Regions from separate parts of the Alteromonas sp. RKMC-009 genome, predicted to be linked through region 3. Evidence: predicted binding sites of a transcription regulator. Region 3 holds the regulator's gene; each other region holds the start of a gene.
What was found. The regulator sigma-54, encoded in region 3, starts transcription at its own class of promoters, with help from an activator protein. The targets are predictions, from matches to a motif close to GTTGGCACGNNNNTNGNNT.
Positions count from the first base shown of each region.

Region 1: a site for sigma-54 is predicted at 1,666-1,684, ahead of DS731_RS08810 (BON domain-containing protein). Genes of this name have one in related genera too.
Region 2: a site for sigma-54 is predicted at 2,595-2,613, ahead of dkgB (2,5-didehydrogluconate reductase DkgB). Genes of this name have one in related genera too.
Region 4: a site for sigma-54 is predicted at 2,726-2,744, ahead of xdp1 (exosortase-dependent surface protein XDP1). Genes of this name have one in related genera too.

Region 1 is NZ_CP031010.1:1,999,232-2,003,555, reverse strand. It holds gene DS731_RS08820 (MlaA family lipoprotein) at 1-69, opposite strand, end outside; gene DS731_RS08815 (hypothetical protein) at 56-397, opposite strand; gene DS731_RS21940 (hypothetical protein) at 451-618, opposite strand; gene DS731_RS08810 (BON domain-containing protein) at 1,027-1,629, opposite strand; gene DS731_RS08805 (endonuclease/exonuclease/phosphatase family protein) at 1,892-2,878, shown strand; gene DS731_RS08800 (IS110 family transposase) at 3,091-4,125, opposite strand; gene DS731_RS08795 (response regulator transcription factor) at 4,247-4,324, opposite strand, start outside.
Region 2 is NZ_CP031010.1:1,910,103-1,914,426, reverse strand. It holds partial or broken gene DS731_RS22245 (P1 family peptidase) at 1-139, opposite strand, end outside; gene DS731_RS08445 (DUF445 domain-containing protein) at 275-1,570, opposite strand; gene dkgB (2,5-didehydrogluconate reductase DkgB) at 1,709-2,512, opposite strand; gene DS731_RS08435 (transporter substrate-binding domain-containing protein) at 2,689-3,471, shown strand; gene rluB (23S rRNA pseudouridine(2605) synthase RluB) at 3,450-4,324, opposite strand, start outside; gene scpB (SMC-Scp complex subunit ScpB) at 4,324-4,324, opposite strand, start outside.
Region 3 is NZ_CP031010.1:1,001,560-1,005,883, forward strand. It holds gene rapZ (RNase adapter RapZ) at 1-542, opposite strand, end outside; gene ptsN (PTS IIA-like nitrogen regulatory protein PtsN) at 589-1,032, opposite strand; gene hpf (ribosome hibernation promoting factor) at 1,041-1,328, opposite strand; gene DS731_RS04395 (RNA polymerase factor sigma-54) at 1,361-2,845, opposite strand; gene lptB (LPS export ABC transporter ATP-binding protein) at 2,941-3,666, opposite strand; gene lptA (lipopolysaccharide transport periplasmic protein LptA) at 3,672-4,241, opposite strand; gene lptC (LPS export ABC transporter periplasmic protein LptC) at 4,210-4,324, opposite strand, start outside.
Region 4 is NZ_CP031010.1:3,134,826-3,139,149, forward strand. It holds rRNA gene DS731_RS13930 (16S ribosomal RNA) at 1-1,232, opposite strand, end outside; gene pssA (CDP-diacylglycerol--serine O-phosphatidyltransferase) at 1,640-2,461, opposite strand; gene xdp1 (exosortase-dependent surface protein XDP1) at 2,815-3,687, shown strand; gene DS731_RS13945 (tetratricopeptide repeat protein) at 3,771-4,324, shown strand, end outside.

The sequences.
Region 1 (4,324 bases), 1.0 Mb from region 3:
GCTGGCACAGCCGCCCAATAAAAATAAACAAATAATTAAGGCGAAAGCACCTTGTCTATAAGCTGGCATAGATACCACTTTCCTTCCTTTCGTGGTGATTCATTATATTTTGAGCCCGCTGCAGAGCTTCATCCCTGCTGTAGTCCCAGTCACTATCATCATAGTTACGGGCCAAATCAAGATAATGCTCAATCCTTTGCTTACGAATTTGATGAAACGAATTCGCCGGGTCAAATTCCAACTCATTAAATACCGCCTCAACTTCTGCCAGATCAGCACCGGTTGATGTTTCTGCCGGCGTTTCCCCCAGCCAGGTTGAAAGTTGCTTTCCGGACCCCAGAGCTACAAGGCTGGTCAGAAGTAACACTGTCATTACTGCAATTTTTAAGTAATTCATGTTTTTCACCATCGTTGTTTAATTCAAGGGCCGTCCGGATCGCTTTCCTGTACTTACTTAGCGGTCGCTGCCTCCGCCATCACTGCACCTGCTGTTGCCTTGCCGGCTTTGTGGTCACGTTTGTCATAGCGATCGAACCAGTTAAAAACTGGCTGCGAGTGAATGAGACGCTCAAATGACGTTGACGGTAACGGACGGTGTTTAGTCTTCAGAAATTTCATACTGCTCCCTTGCGTGCGTAGAATTGAATTCCGGTAAATGACTTATTTACTCTCACAACTATTCCTAATATTCCAATTTCCGCGCCATATTTTTAAAGACCTTAAAGAAATGCCGCAAAAGCCACCGCCGTGCTTCAGCGTCATGACCGGCGTTTTCGTAACCTACTGTTTTATTAGACTTAAGTATTAACTCATTATCATAGAAGAAAAATCAGAGGGAAAGGATGCGGGCGATTACACCCAAACAATTTACGTGGACCTGAAAAAGAAATGATACTTTTTTACTACAGGCGGGAAATATTTTCACAGACGGGAAGGAAGGTTTTTCAGCAAGGCTCACTAACCGGGACGCAATAAAAAAAGGGCTGAGATAACTCAGCCCTTTCCGGATTATGCAGTTAAAAAGTATTATTCGCTTTTCATCGCTGTTTTCTGTTGAACGACCTTCAGGTTGTCTTCAACGTCTGTAACATCTGTGGCGTTTTTCGCAATCTCAACGGCCAGGTCACGCTCAGCGTCTGAGTCTACTGTACCGGTAAGCGTAACATTGCCCTGCTCAACATCCACGTCGATATCAAAACCAGAAATGTCAGAGTCCATCAGTAAACGGGTTTTGATTACTGTCGCGATTTTAGCATCTGTCAGTTTGCCGGTTGCAGAGTCCATATCCATGTCATCACCGTCCATAGCTTCAGAGTCATGCTCTTCTACAACGGTCAGCTGGTTATCAACATCTGTTACGCCGTCGATATTCGCTACCAGCTCTTCCGCGAGCTTTTTATCGACAGAGTTATCAACTTTACCTGTCAGAATAACTTTGCCATTCTGAACATCGGTGTTGATATCAAAAGAATTCAGATTACCGTTAAATAGTAATGTTGCTTCAGCTTTGCCGTCAATCCAGGCATCCTTGGCACCTTCCTCCCACTTGTTCGCAGTATCCATAGATCCTGCAAAAGCAGAAGTAGTTAATGTACCAGCTACTAACAGTGAAAGAATTGAACGTTTCATAATTTTGCTCTCCTTAATTATCAAGCAAAATAAATGAAGCCAACTTCATGCCAGCAAATTAAATAACTGAAAAATATGATTTTTTATAGTGGCCCCCAACTTTCCGCTCTTTCCCTTCATGCAAACTTTTCTCAGAACCCCGTATTTTTTACCTTGCATTTACAATTGCTGAAATCACCCCGTTTGATCGAACAGGACTGAAAGTCTTTATATAAGTAAGCTAAATATTTTGATTCCGGACAGTAATTTCAGCGGACGAACCATGACAACAGTACTCTCTATCATTACCCTTTTCTTTATTGTGGCTGCAATACTGCCTCACATACCCTGCCAGCACTGGTTAATCCGCGTTTGGGAGTTTCCCCGTCTGCAGCAGGCGTTTATTTTACTTGTGCTCACCTTAGTCTGGACATACTGGTATATCGAAACGCCCTTACTGGCGCTGTGCATGCAGGCCGGTGCTGTCTGTGCTTTGCTCTATCAACTTGCCTGGGTAATCCCTTATACACCGTTTTGGCGCACGGAAGTGAATCAGGTACCGGCAACTGATGACGACCGCACAATAAGCATTCTCACCAGCAATGTATTAATGACTAACGATAACTATGACGCACTGATTAATCTTACCAGGCAACGTAAACCGGATATTCTGGTGACGCTGGAAAGCAACAAAGACTGGGAGCAGGCACTGTCGGTCCTTCATGATGACTATCCTTACCGCCTCTCTTGTCCGCTGGAAAATCTTTACGGCATGCATCTTTATAGCAGGCGTCCCTTCGGCAACGAAAAAATCCGGTTCATTATTGAAGATGACGTACCGTCTATGGAAATCTGGCAGGAAATGGCGGGTACTCAGGTAAAAATCCATTTTGTACACCCTAAACCGCCAAGTCCTACAGAAAATAAATCTGCCGGACCCAGAGATAAGGAACTGACACGGGTAGGAAAAGAAATGGCAAAGTTAAAGCATCCGGCCATCGTTACCGGCGACCTCAATGATGTGGCATGGTCACCGACGACCCGAAAATTCAGAAAAATAAGTGGCATGCTGGATCCCCGTCGTGGCCGTGGATTTTTCAACACTTTCCATGCGGATTATCCGTTGCTGCGCTGGCCGCTGGACCACGTCTTTCACACTGAGCATTTTGAACTGGTCAAAATAGAAAGAATGCCCACTGTAGGCTCAGATCACTTTCCTTTACTCACAACACTGAGATTAAAAAATAATCCTTCAGTTGAACAGGCATAAAAATGTATGGTCCGCCTCGTTATTGCAACAGTAAATGTCGATAACGGGGTTGGTTATGCGCTAATGTATTCGGAGTCTGATTAGGCGCTTTCGCAACCCGCTCCACGATGAGATCCGCGCTGGATTATCCTCAAAAAACCGAAAGCTTCTGTGAGCTGTTTTTTGTGTCAGGTTTTAATCCAGTGCTTCTACCGTTTTCGTCATCATATTTATCATTGCAAACCTGGTGCTAACGCTTTGCTATTGAATGCTTGTTTAGTTTTCATTACTGCCCATGCTATTCGTACCAGCTTGTTGGCCAGAGCGACGGTTACAACATTGAATGGCTTTGTGGCGCGTAAATTAATTAGCCACTCGCCATAAATTTTACCGGTCTTATCTGGTCGGGACATGACCGCCCTGGCAGCATGGATAAACAAGGTCCGGAGCTCTTTGTTACCCCGTTTGCTTATCCCCAGTAATTTGGGTTTACCGCCAGTCGAATACTGCGCCGGAACCAGTCCCAACCATGCCGCCATGTTTCTCCCACTTTTAAAGTCAGTGGCGCTACTGATGTTGGCAATACAAAGACTCGCTGTCATGTCTCCAATACCTGGAATGGTTTTAAGAAGCTGGCCTATCGCGTTTGTTTCAACCAGTTGCTTTAGCTTTTTGTCTTGTTTCTCAATGCTCTCATTGAGAAACAGATAGTAATCGTGAAGCTCCGCAAGCTCTTGCATGAGCAGGCCCGGCAATTCCTGTCGTTGCTGAGCAAGCCAGTTAAATAACTGCTTCATCACGCTATGGCCTGTTGGCAGCGCAATGCCAAATTCGAGAAGCAATGCGCCTATGCGGGACATACATGCTGTCCGGTCTTTAATATAACCGTGCCTGGCTTTATGAATAGCGGAAATGACCTGTGCTTCTTCCGACTTTACGCTGACAAAGCGCATATTGGGTCTTGTCGATGCTTCGCATATTGCTTCTGCATCTATGAAATCATTTTTATTGCTTTTAACGAAGGGCTTTACATATTGCGGAGGGATCAGTCTGACTTTGTGCCCCATCGACTCACACTGCCTGCCGAGCCAGTGCGCACCGCCACAAGCCTCGAAAGCAATTGTGCATGGCGTTAACTGATGAAGAAAATGAATGAGTGCAGTGCGGGAAAACTTTTTGCGGATGATTTGGTTATCTGAATAATCACGGCCTATCACATGAAAGGATGATTTGCCTAAATCGATACCAAGAACTTTAATAGTAGACATGATGGTTCGCCTCTTTGATTGCCTAACTCTAAGACTAGCTTAGAGGTGAGGCGGACCATCTAATTAAACCTGTGGCTTTTCAGCTACAGGTTTCCATGAACTCTCTTTTGAGGGTATTTTGTCAGGCTGTGATTGCCAGCGGTTCCTGTGTGGCAAAGCGTTGACAACGACCCACAATGTCACGGTAGTCTGAAGGATC
Region 2 (4,324 bases), 910 kb from region 3:
TTCCGTTATGAAGGGTTACCTGCCCCACCCGTACGCCTGCAACATCGGTAATACTGTTCAGTTTTCCGGTCGCAAGTACACCAGGCGCGATGCCTATATCACGGGCTCTGACCTGCTCTGCGTCTGCGCTGACATGCATCAGCGGCAACACCAGCAGTAACGCGGGAAGAATTCGTTTTCTCATGTTGTTTTCGTTTTTTATAAATACAAATGGGGAAGGAAAAGTGTCACACGATAGTGCAAAAAACTCAAAAGGAAGACGGCTACGTACCGGTTATAGAAGACTGATGGCATGTTCAATTAAAAACAGACAGGCACCAATCAGCCCGCCCACCAACGTACCGTTAATACGGACTTTTTGCAGATCTTTACCGATGTTCAGTTCAATTTGTTCCGCCATCTGGTTGTCATCCCATGCCAGAATGGTTTTACGGATATGATCAGTAAGAAAATCTGCGAGCTCCGGCGCCATCGCTCTGGCGGCTTCTGCGATGTGTACATCAACAGCGTTTGCCAGTTGCTCATCGTTGGCCACGGATTTACCTGCTTCCTGCAGTGCATGGGATAAACGGTTTGTGAACTTGCCGTCTGTGGCTGCAACATCATCGATTAACCAGCGTTTCACGTCGCCCCACACCTGAAACAGGTACTGCTGAAGGGTATCGTTATTCAGCAACTGGTTACGGATATTTTCCAGCTTCTCTGTCATAGCAGGGTCGGTTTCCATCCTCGCGGTGAAGTCCTCCAGCTGGCGGTCGAAACTCTTGCGTACCGGGTGTTCGCTGTCATTGGCAATATCCGCCAGAATGCTCACGATGGCTTTGGAAGCGATGTCAGCGCCCTGCTCGCTCAACCAGGTGGTCGGCAATATTTTCTCCAGTCGCCGGTACTCTGCTTTCAGCCAGCTATGCAGCTTTTCAGCAATAAACATCTGACTGTCAGGCCGGTGAGCAAGTTCTGCGATTTTATAAAGCAATTGATCCAGCACCTCCTGATGGCGCTTATCACGGGTCAGAACCCGTAACGTGCCGGCTGCGAGAGGTGAAAGATCCATTTTCAGCAGAGCCCGCTTTACTCCGCTTACCATCATGTCCTGAACGGGTTTATCATCCAGCGTGTTAATGATCCCCACCAGCGAGCGCGCAGCGAAGCGACTCAGACGGTCTGCGTTTTGAGGCTCGCGCAACCACCTTGCCATTCCCTGAGCAGGACGGGCATCATTGACCAGTTTTTCGATAGCGACTTCATTGAAGAATTTTTCTTTCACAAAGCGGGACAAATTGCCGGCAACCGCCGCTTTGTTATTCGCTACGATATTCGTGTGAGGGATTGGAAATCTGGCCGGAATAGGCCTGAACAATGCGCTGACGGCAAACCAGTCAGCCAGCCCGCCAACCAGCGCAGCTTCTGATGCCATCTTAATGAGTCCGGCCCAGGCGGGCCATGGCGTTATCCACTGCCGGTACTCTGCCAGCGTCGCAAGAATAAAGACAAACGCAGCTCCCACCAGCCAGAAAAGGGCGATGCGTTTTGCACGCCGGAGCTGCTGCTGTTTATTATCCGGTAGCACGTTTGTCCTTGTATTAATATTGCCTCATTTACCTGACTGCACGTCATCAGGCATATACATCCTATCCACTATATGGTGATGAAAGTGCAGCCGGCAAACCCTTTATGACAATTACGGGTGGTTAAATGTAAAAGGATATTAATCCCACTGCGGCGCGAAATCCGGATCCACGATACGTTCGCCGTTATCCAGCTCATCAATGCGCGCCACATCATCTTCTGACAGCGTGACAGCGGTATAATCGAAGTTCGCCTGCAAATGGTCCTTATTCGTTGATGAAGGGATGGCATGGATACCTTTTACTTCCATCCACGCCAGTACAACCTGGGCAGGATTGGCTCCGTGCGCGTCAGCAATGGCTTTGAGTTCATCATTTTTCATGACTTCGCCCACCGCAAAGGGCATATAGGCGGTAGTGGAAATACCAGCCTGCTTACAATGTTCAACCACCTGACGGTTTTGCATAAACGGGTGAAGCTCTATCTGATTAGTGAGTATCTCGCCCTCTCCCAGGATCTCAACCGCTTTGTCGATTTGTGCCATGGTGAAATTCGACACACCGATATGGCGCGTTAAACCTTCTTCTTTGGCCTGCTTCAGTGAGGCTAAATATGACTCCATGGGAATATGATCATTGGGTGACGGCCAGTGGATGAGCAGCAGGTCAACATAGGCCATTTTCAGTTTGTTCAGACTTTCATGCACAGACGGAATGAAGTGACCCTTATCAAGATGGTCGTGCCATACCTTGGTGGTCACGAACAGTTCTTCACGGGGAAGACCGGCAGTTTGAATTGCATTGCCGATTTCTTCTTCGTTGCCATAAAACTGGGCGGTATCAATATGGCGGAAGCCGGTGGAAAGCGCATCTGAAACCGTTTTTCTTGCTACCTCTCCTTCTAAACGAAACGTACCTACACCTAATTGAGGCATCGATTGCATTATCTTCTCCTGTTTTATGAATTCACCTTGTCTACGCTAAGACATTGAATACAGATTACTTCACTTTCTTCAGGTATTGGTTTTAATACTTGCATGCCAACGGCCTTATCGTGCAAATGCAAATGCATTGATAGGCTTGTGTTACGACTAAAGTTTAAGTGAACAGGACGAATACGATGCGACGCGCTATCACTCTTCTCGCTGCCGTATTGCTTTCAGGTCAGGCTTTTGCGGCGAAAGATACTTTCTTTGTAGGTGTTGAAGACAGTTCAGGCAGACAGGTCCACCCGGTAAACGGTGGCAAATATCAACCGGTACTCGATGCGGTGATGACAGCATTTGCTCTTGAAGAGGGCTTTGAACTGGAATATGTGCCCCTTCAGGGCGACGCTTACGATCAGTGGTATAAAGAAAACACGATTGATTTCCGCTTTCCGGATCACCCCCGCTGGTCTGCCACAGACGGCACGCTGTTTTACAGCCAGCCTGTGATCGGTATTTGTGAAATCACCCGCGTGTTGCCTGAGAATCAGTGGATGCGAATTCCCGACGTGACTGCACTTGGTATTATTGAAGATCAGCCGGTTTCCAGTGACTGGTTAGAACAGGAACGTAAAGGCTACACAAAAATAGTGTCATTCTCTGAGCCGACACACCTGGTAAAGGCGCTGGTTGACGGTGAGGTTGATGCCATTATCACAGACAGCGAACAGCTGAATGATGCAACTGCAGCACTGAAGCTGTCAGGTAAACGCATTGTGGCATCAGAACATATTCAGGATAAGAAAGAGAGCCTGCGGATTTCCAGTGAGCAGTATCCGGCGATGCTGGAAAAATTAGATGAATTTCTCAAAACGCACCGCGGGCTGATTGCTCAGGTTGCCCGCCGGCACGGTATTGATAACGGGCGTGCCTGTTTAAAGAAACGCCCTTCCCGTCAGTCAGAGCTGGCTGACTGATTACGTTGATGAGACTGCCGTGTACGGTGTTTTTTCACCGAGCGGCGCATACGGGTAAGGCGGGCATGATCAAGTTTACCCTGTCTTACATCCACCAGCGTTTGTGTTTCATCGTCCAGTTGCACCAGTTTACGAAGGGCATTTAACTGCTCCAGCGGCAGCTCTACCCAGGCCCCCTGCGGTAAACGCTTTTGCAACTCCACCGGTCCGTAGCGCACGCGAACGAGACGGCTGACCTGCATTTCCTGAGACTCCCACAGGCGACGTACTTCTCGGTTACGGCCTTCAGACAACGTCACGTTATACCAGCGGTTCATGCTATCTTCTTCACCGGCAGGTTTAGAACGGGCTTTGATTTCAGTAAACCGCGCCAGACCATCTTCCAGTTCAACCCCTTTGGTCAGCGTGTTCAGGGTTTTACCGGACACTTCACCGAATACGCGTACAGCATACTCACGTTCTACTTCACATTTAGGGTGCATTAAGCGGTTTGCCAGTTCACCGTCATTGGTGAACAATAACAGGCCACTGGTATTGATATCCAGGCGGCCTACGGCAATCCAGCGTCCCACGCGGATAGCAGGCAGACGGTCAAATACTGTGGGGCGGCCTTCAGGATCGTGACGGCTGCATAATTCACCTTCCGGCTTGTTATACATCAATACACGGCATACCGGTTTTTCTGCCTGACGGGATAACAGATGACCGTCTACACGGATTTGCTGGCCGGGTTCAACACGGTCGCCCAGTGTCGCAATTTTGCCATCTACCGATACCCTTCCGGCTTCTATCCACCGTTCCATTTCACGGCGGGAGCCCAGTCCCTGGTTAGCCAGGACTTTTTGCAACTTTT
Region 3 (4,324 bases):
AATACATAGTCTGCATCTTTGGGAATACCGTGTTTAAAGCCGAATGATTCAAATACCAGAACAAGTCGTGAGCTTTTCTTACCGAGGATACGCTCGCGGATTAATTCTGCCAGCTGGTGGATGCTCAGAGAGTCGGTATCAATATTCAAATCCGCTCTTTCTGCTACGGGGGCCAGTAATTCCCGTTCTGTCTGAATGGCATCAGACAATGATTTATTCAGTTTGGCCAGCGGGTGTAACCGGCGGGTTTCGCTGAACCGGCGCACCAGCATATCGTCACTTGCGTCAATATATACGATGGTGACAGTCCATGACTGAGGCAGGTAGTCGAGAATTTCAACCAGCTCAGAAGGCTCTTTAGGCAAGTTCCTGACATCAATACTCACAGCTACCTGCTCGTATTCATCGGCGACAGTGTGTGTCAGGGCTGGTAGCAGATTAACCGGAATATTATCGACGCAGTAATACCCCAGATCCTCAAGGGCACGAAGTGCTACTGATTTTCCTGAACCTGAACGTCCGCTGATGATAATTAACTTCACGCCGTTTCTCCTGAAGTCACGTGTTGTCGGTGCGTATTACACTAAGTTACTGTAATGCGCGAATAATATCATCACTTGTCTGAGCTTTGCGGATAGTTTTTATGGTTTCTTTATCGCTGAGTTTCCCGGCAACCATGGCCAGAGTTTGTAAATGTCCTTCGGTTTGTTCCTGAGGGACAAGCAGAGTAAAGAAAATATCCACAGGTTTATTGTCGATTGCATCAAAATCGATGGCGGGCGTGCTGGTAACCACAATGGCGATGACTTTTTCCAGTCCGGCCAGACGACCATGGGGGAGGGCAATGCCGTTACCTATACCTGTGCTGCCCATTCGCTCACGGGCCAGCAGGCTACTTAACACGGTGGCTTCGTCTACATCGGGGTTATTTTTAGCTGCAATCCCGCTGATGATTTCGAGAATGCGTTTTTTGCTATTGCACTGGACCGCACACTCGGTGCGGTCCAGGCTGACTATGGCTTGTATATCCATGAATTCAATTAGTGCTTTTTAAGCTTTTCCTTGTGTTTCAGGACCTGCCTGTCGAGTTTATCGACCATGCTGTCAATGGCAGCATACATGTCCTGATTTTCGGAAGAGGCGAAGACTTCCGCGCCGCTAAGATGAACCGTTGCTTCTGCTTTTTGGCTAAGCTTTTCAACATTTAAAATAACGTGCACATTTGATATGTGGTCAAAATGACGTTCCAGTTTGCTGAACTTAGTATCGACATAATTACGCAAAGAATCAGTGATCTCAATGTGATGACCAGAAAGGTTGATTTGCATATTTCGTCTTCCTTATTTTGAGCAGCCTTAAGTTAGATAAGGCTTTTGCGTTGGTTAGACGGCGGGATCGACAAGGATTCCCGGTACTTTGCTATTGTTCGCCGGGCAACCATAATGCCTTGATCGGCCAACAACGAAGCAATCTTGCTGTCACTCAGTGGCTTGCCTGGATTTTCAGCGGCAACCAGCTTCTTAATCAGGGCGCGAATCGCTGTCGATGAACACTCTCCACCTGATTCAGTGGCAACGTGGCTGGAGAAGAAATACTTCAACTCGAAAATACCACGGGGCGTGTGCATGTACTTCTGCGTTGTTACCCTGGAAATAGTAGATTCGTGCATATCTACCATTTCTGCGACATCATTCAGCACCATTGGTTTCATCATTTCAGGGCCATGCTCAAAAAAGCCCATCTGTTGCTGAACAATACAATTTGCTACTTTCAGCAGCGTATCGTTCCGGCTCTCAAGGCTCTTAATGAACCATTTAGCTTCTTGCATGTGAGAGCGGATAAATTGTGAATCGCTGCTGTTTCTTGCTTTACGGCTCATTGCAGCGTACTGCTGATTAACACTGAGCTTAGGCAGGCTGTCGGGGTTTAATTCTACAACCCAACGGCCATTTTTCTTCGCAACCGATACATCCGGAATGACATATTCGGGTTCTTTCGTAATTAATGCACTGCCCGGACGGGGATTAAGCGTTTGCAGCAAACGCATCGCTTCCCGCAACTGATCTTCTTTCAGGCGGGTTTTACGCATTAACGTACGGTAGTCTTTACTGCCCAACAGATCGGAATGCTCTCTGAGCAGCAGTTTAGCTTCTTCCAGCCACGGTGTTTCCGGTGCAAATTGTGCCAGCTGAACTAACAAGCACTCCTGCGGTGTGCGGGACCCGGAACCGAGAGGATCAAAAAGCTGAATACGTTTAAGTACACACTCAACCTCATCTTCTTCAACGGGCTCTTCCATATCTTCACTGTTAACGCTTTGCAGAATGTCGTCAACGGTAACCGTGAGATAGCCGGACTCATCAATAGAATCGATGATCGCCAGTGCAATGGCGCGGTCTGTATCAGAAAAAGGTGTCAGACGCATTTGCCACAGCAGATGGTCCTGAATATTTTCGGTGGTTTCACCCTGAAAGATTTGTTCATCGTCGCCACCGGAAGGGCCGGGCGCGGGTGCAGAAGACGCAGAAATGTACTCATCCCAGGTACTGTCGATGGGCAGCTCGTCCGGTAAATCATTCTTTTCCAGTGCTTCCCCGGTATCCATGCTGTCAGAAGATGAGGCTGATGCAGACTCTTGCATGCTGTCATCATTATCGATGTTATTTTTCTCAATTACATCGTTGTCGGAGCTGTCGTCGACTTCCAGCAAAGGATTAGAGTCGAGGGCTTCCTGAATTTCTTGTTGTAAGTCCAGCGTAGACAACTGCAATAGCTTGATCGCCTGCTGAAGCTGAGGCGTCATTGTCAGTTGTTGGCTAAATTTTAACTGTAAAGATGGTTTCATCTACGTCTTATATAAACTCTAAAAAGGACATCCGGTTGTAGCGGTGTGAGTGCCGGTGGCGAAATCTCCGCTAAATGCTCATCCCGATATCTTAACTATAGCCTGAATTGCTCACCAAGGTATACATCACGAACTTTTTGATTACTTAATACCTGTTCTGCGGTGCCCTGAGCAATCAGTTCTCCATGACTGACGATATAGGCCTCTTCACACACATCAAGGGTTTCCCTGACATTGTGGTCGGTGATGAGGATACCGATACCTCTGTCCCGTAAGTGCTGAATGATCTTCTTTATATCATTAACCGAAATCGGGTCAACTCCGGCGAAGGGTTCATCGAGCAAAATAAATTGCGGATTGGCTGCCAGTGCGCGGGCAATTTCAACCCGGCGGCGTTCGCCACCCGACAAACTCATACCTGTGCTATTACGTATATGGTTAATATTAAATTCATCAAGTAGTGCATCCGCTTCCTGCTCACGTTGATGACTTTTTAAGTCTTTACGCGTCTGCAATATCGCCATGATGTTTTCATGTACGGTCAGCTTGCGGAAAATGGATGCCTCCTGGGGCAAATAACCAATTCCCCGGCGGGCACGTTCGTGCATTGGCTGGTGAGTCAGCTCCTGCTCATCTATGAGGATTTTGCCTTTATCCAGCGGCACAAGACCGACAATCATGTAAAACGTTGTGGTTTTACCTGCACCGTTAGGACCCAGCAGACCTACTATCTGTCCGGTAGAAACCGATAAACTAACGTCACGGACGACCTGGCGTGATTTATACGACTTTGCCAGATGAGTCGCACTCAGGGTTGCCATGTAACTCAGTTACCCTCGTTTTCGTTGCTGTCTGAAGTCTTGTTCTCTTCCTTCAACTCTTTAACTGTGTCAGGACGGAAAACCGTGGTTACCCGGCCGTTGCTGTTACTTTCACCGCCGGTTGCCAGAAGTTGCTCTTTTGACATGTCATAGGTGATGCTATCTCCCTGGACCATGCTGGTATCTTGCTGGATTTTCGCATCACCTTGCAAGGAAATAAGTTGTTTGGCGACTTCGTAGCGAATTTCATTTGCGCTGGCTTTTACCTTTGCACCGTCATCCAGGGTTTGAGAATAACTGGCTGGTTTTCCGCGGGCGATAAAAATTTCTTTTCCTTCGCCTTCACTGGCGATGGCTTCCACTTCATCTGCGGCAATAATGAGTGAACCCTGGGTGATTTTCACATCGTCTTTAAAAACCGATTTTTTCTTCTTACCGTCGATAAACTGTGACTTGGCATCCACGGTAATCGGCTTTTCAAAATCACCGGAGCCGGCCATTGCCTCACCGGCAACAGCAAGCAGCGTTATTACTGCAAAAAGGCTAACTGCCCGGGGAATAAATTGTCTGCACATGATCAATTAACTCATATTGTTGGGTACGCAGGTTCGCATTGAAACCGTTACTTTTAATGATGGTCTGTACGCCGCGTATATCT
Region 4 (4,324 bases), 2.1 Mb from region 3:
CATTGTAGCACGTGTGTAGCCCTACACGTAAGGGCCATGATGACTTGACGTCGTCCCCACCTTCCTCCGGTTTGTCACCGGCAGTCTCCTTAGAGTGCCCAACCAAATGCTGGCAACTAAGGACAAGGGTTGCGCTCGTTGCGGGACTTAACCCAACATCTCACGACACGAGCTGACGACAGCCATGCAGCACCTGTGTCAGAGTTCCCGAAGGCACTAATCCATCTCTGGAAAATTCTCTGCATGTCAAGTGTAGGTAAGGTTCTTCGCGTTGCTTCGAATTAAACCACATGCTCCACCGCTTGTGCGGGCCCCCGTCAATTCATTTGAGTTTTAACCTTGCGGCCGTACTCCCCAGGCGGTCTACTTAGCGCGTTAGCTTCGCTACGCACGAATTAAATTCACACACAGCTAGTAGACAGCGTTTACGGTGTGGACTACCAGGGTATCTAATCCTGTTCGCTACCCACACTTTCGGACATGAGCGTCAGTCTTTGGCCAGGGAGTCGCCTTCGCCACTGATGTTCCTCCAGATATCTACGCATTTCACCGCTACACCTGGAATTCCACTCCCCTCTCCAAGACTCTAGTCTGCCAGTTCTAAATGACCATCCCAGGTTGAGCCCGGGGCTTTCACATCTAGCTTAACAAACCGCCTGCGTCCGCTTTACGCCCAGTAATTCCGATTAACGCTCGCACCCTCCGTATTACCGCGGCTGCTGGCACGGAGTTAGCCGGTGCTTCTTCTGTTGTTAACGTCACAGCTGGCAGGTATTAACTACCAACCTTTCCTCACAACTGAAAGTGCTTTACAACCCGAAGGCCTTCTTCACACACGCGGCATGGCTGCATCAGGGTTTCCCCCATTGTGCAATATTCCCCACTGCTGCCTCCCGTAGGAGTCTGGGCCGTGTCTCAGTCCCAGTGTGGCTGATCTTCCTCTCAGAACAGCTAGAGATCGTCGCCTTGGTGAGCCTTTACCTCACCAACTAGCTAATCTCACTTGGGCCTCTCTTCAGGTAGGAGCCTAAGCCCCCTTTGGTCCGTAGACGTTATGCGGTATTAGCAGTCGTTTCCAACTGTTATCCCCCTCCCAAAGGCAAGTTCCCAAGCATTACTCACCCGTCCGCCACTCGTCAGCAAATAGCAAGCTATTTCTGTTACCGTTCGACTTGCATGTGTTAGGCCTGCCGCCAGCGTTCAATCTGAGCCATGATCAAACTCTTCAATTAAATATATCGAAAAACTTTTATGAATCGTCGGTTGACACTCTTAACGAGTGCCCACACAGATTGTCTTGTTATAAATTTTTAAAGAACAATTGCTTAAGCCTTGCTGTTAGCCGTCTCAAGCGGGATGCGTATATTACTCCGCATCATTTTTTTGTCAATCATTTTTTTGAAGTATTTTCTTCTCAAAACGCTTTCCAAAAACTCGTTTCCGGTGCTTTGTTTCAGCTCCCTGAACCGAGGACGCGCATTCTACTCACATGCCCCTTCACGTCAACCCTTAATTAGCGTAAAAAGTAAAAAAGCGACCTGAACGGTCGCTTTTTAAACATATTGATAATTAAATGAACAAACATCTTAATTTCGTCTGTTCTGATATCTCTTTTCTACATTAATTCAGGTAACCGGTGCTATGACTTATGCTCTGGTTCATCATCACCAACGGTTTTTTCATCTGCCTTATCATCATCAACAGTAAAATCCGCATCCTTCTCTTCATGGTCCCCCACTACATCCTGAAGTGTTACCTTGTCAACGGTACGGAATGTATTAATGGGCCCGGCAAGAGCATAAAGGGCAAAGACAAGGAAAAGCACTAATGCAGGCTCTGTCGCCACAATTACAAACACAAGCATAATAATAAGAAGCGCAACAAAAGGAACTTTGCCGTTCCAGTTCACTTCTTTGAAAGAGTTATATTTAAAATTACTCACCATAAGTAAGCCGGCAGCACCGGTTATCAGTGCTACAACAAAACCATAGTCGTTGCCATTCACATCATATTCAACGCCTACCCAGACCAACCCGGATACAACGGCTGCAGCAGCCGGACTTGCCAACCCCTGAAAGAATCGTTTGTCAGCAATACCCACCTGCGTATTGAACCGAGCCAGACGCAACGCTGCACCAGCTACATATATAAAGGCAGCGAGCCATCCCAGCTTACCTAATTCACTTAAACCCCAGTTGTAAGCAACCAGCGCCGGAGCAACACCAAAAGAAACCATGTCGGCCATTGAGTCGTATTCAGCACCAAACGCACTTTGTGTGTTGGTGATCCTTGCAGCCCTTCCATCGAGTCCATCAAATATCATTGCAACGAAAACGGCAACCGCAGCAGCTTCGAAACTGCCGTTCATAGACGCGACTACGGCATAGAAACCCGAGAACAACCCTGCGGTGGTAAGTAAATTAGGCAACAGGTAGATGCCTTTCCTTTTTGTGTCCGTCATAAAACCTCAAGTTAATTAATACTGACCAATCCATTATTTCATACATACCCGCACTACGCACGGTTCAAATATACCAGAGAATGCCTATTACTTAGTATGAGCTGACATACCTCAATTTAATTTACAAGATCTTTGAGTAACATATTGAATTATAATAAATAAAATCACTTTAACTACTTTTGTATCATGTCAGTATTTTTTACGTAGGAATTTTTAAACCTAAATCCAACATCAAATTTCCCTATAAAAATCAATACAATAAAAAATGGCACGGTAAGTGCTTAGATCGGATTGAGGTATGAAATCGAGGTATAAAAGGGGTTTTTAATATGAAGATAAGTAAGATCGCGTCAGTGACGACACTCGTCCTTGCAAGCGCTATTACTGCACCTGCTATGGCAACTGGCTATAAAGGCAATTGGCATAACGGCTGTGGCAATGATGGCAACACAGGTGATGGCTGTAATGCAGCTGACTATTTCGCAGATGACTTGATGTACAGTCTGGCCAGTGATGGTATCAGCAATGCAGTAGTTGATGGTGTAACCATCAACGCTTCTGCTTACTCTGATACAGCAGCTTCGACTAAATATTCTTCTGGTAACTATGTTTACAAAGACGAAAATGTTGAAGCAGCCACACTTCAAAACTATGGCGATGGCTATGGTGTAATCAATGCAGACGAAGGAACATCGTCTCCGGCACACTCTGCTGATAACCAGGAAATCATTAAGTCGTATTGGTGGAGCAGTACGAAATATGTGGAAACAGATTTTGACTACGTACTGATCTCCTTCGACGAAGAAGTAAATGTTACCGGTGCAACATTTAGTTGGCTGTGGAAGGAAACAGATACACAGGTTTCTGTTGCAGCACTTAGCGATACATCTATGCTTACTTCAGGGGTAAATACTTGGGGCGACATAGCAGGTGATGCGCTGGCAGTTGGTTCATTTGATGTTCTTAACTGTGACGATACTGATTTAGCAGAAATCAGCGGTCTGGATAATGTTTATTCTCAATACTGGATTATCGGAGCGTATAACACAGTCTTCGGCGACATCGGTTACGATATGTTCGATGACGGTTTCAAGTTAGCCAGCGTAGGCTTTAATAAAAAGCCTGGTGAAGAGCCACCAACAACGCAGGTAACTGAACCTGGTACATTCGCAATGTTGTTCATGGGCGGTGCCCTGGCAATGTGGCGCAGAAGACGTAGTGCTTAATCAATTTGATTAAGCCTTAACAGGCATTACCCGTATAAGGTGGCTTAATGCCACCTTTTTTGTTCGGCAAATTCAGGTGAATTATGAAAAATCAACGGATGTTAGCTTCACGCGTGCGCAGCGCGCTTTTCGGTCTGGCCGGACTGAGCCTTATTGGATCAGCCCATGCTACAACCTTTGAAGATTATGAACAGGCACTGGAAGCCTACAATGCAAAACGATATGAAGAATCGTTTGTTCACCTGAAAAATAGTCTGCAAAAAGATCCTGATAACCTGACTGCCAAGATATTAATGGGTCGCCTGCTTCTGCAAAACGGTTATGTGCGTGCTGCTGAACTGGAGTTTCAGGAAGCCATCGACATGGGCGCTGACCTGAATCTGGTTGCAGAACCGCTGGGAACGGCCTGGTTGTTTATGAACCGCTTCCGCGACATTCTTGATTTCCAGGAATACAAGCGTCTGGGCTCTAAACAAAAATCAAGCTGGCTACAGATCCGGGCAACAGCCTGTACCAAACTTGACGATGATGTCTGCGCTGAACAAGCTTATCAGGACATGCTTGCAATGCCCTATAATAAGGACAACGCGCTGAACGGACTTGCAGCAATTGCAATGCGGGCCGGTGATACAGATAC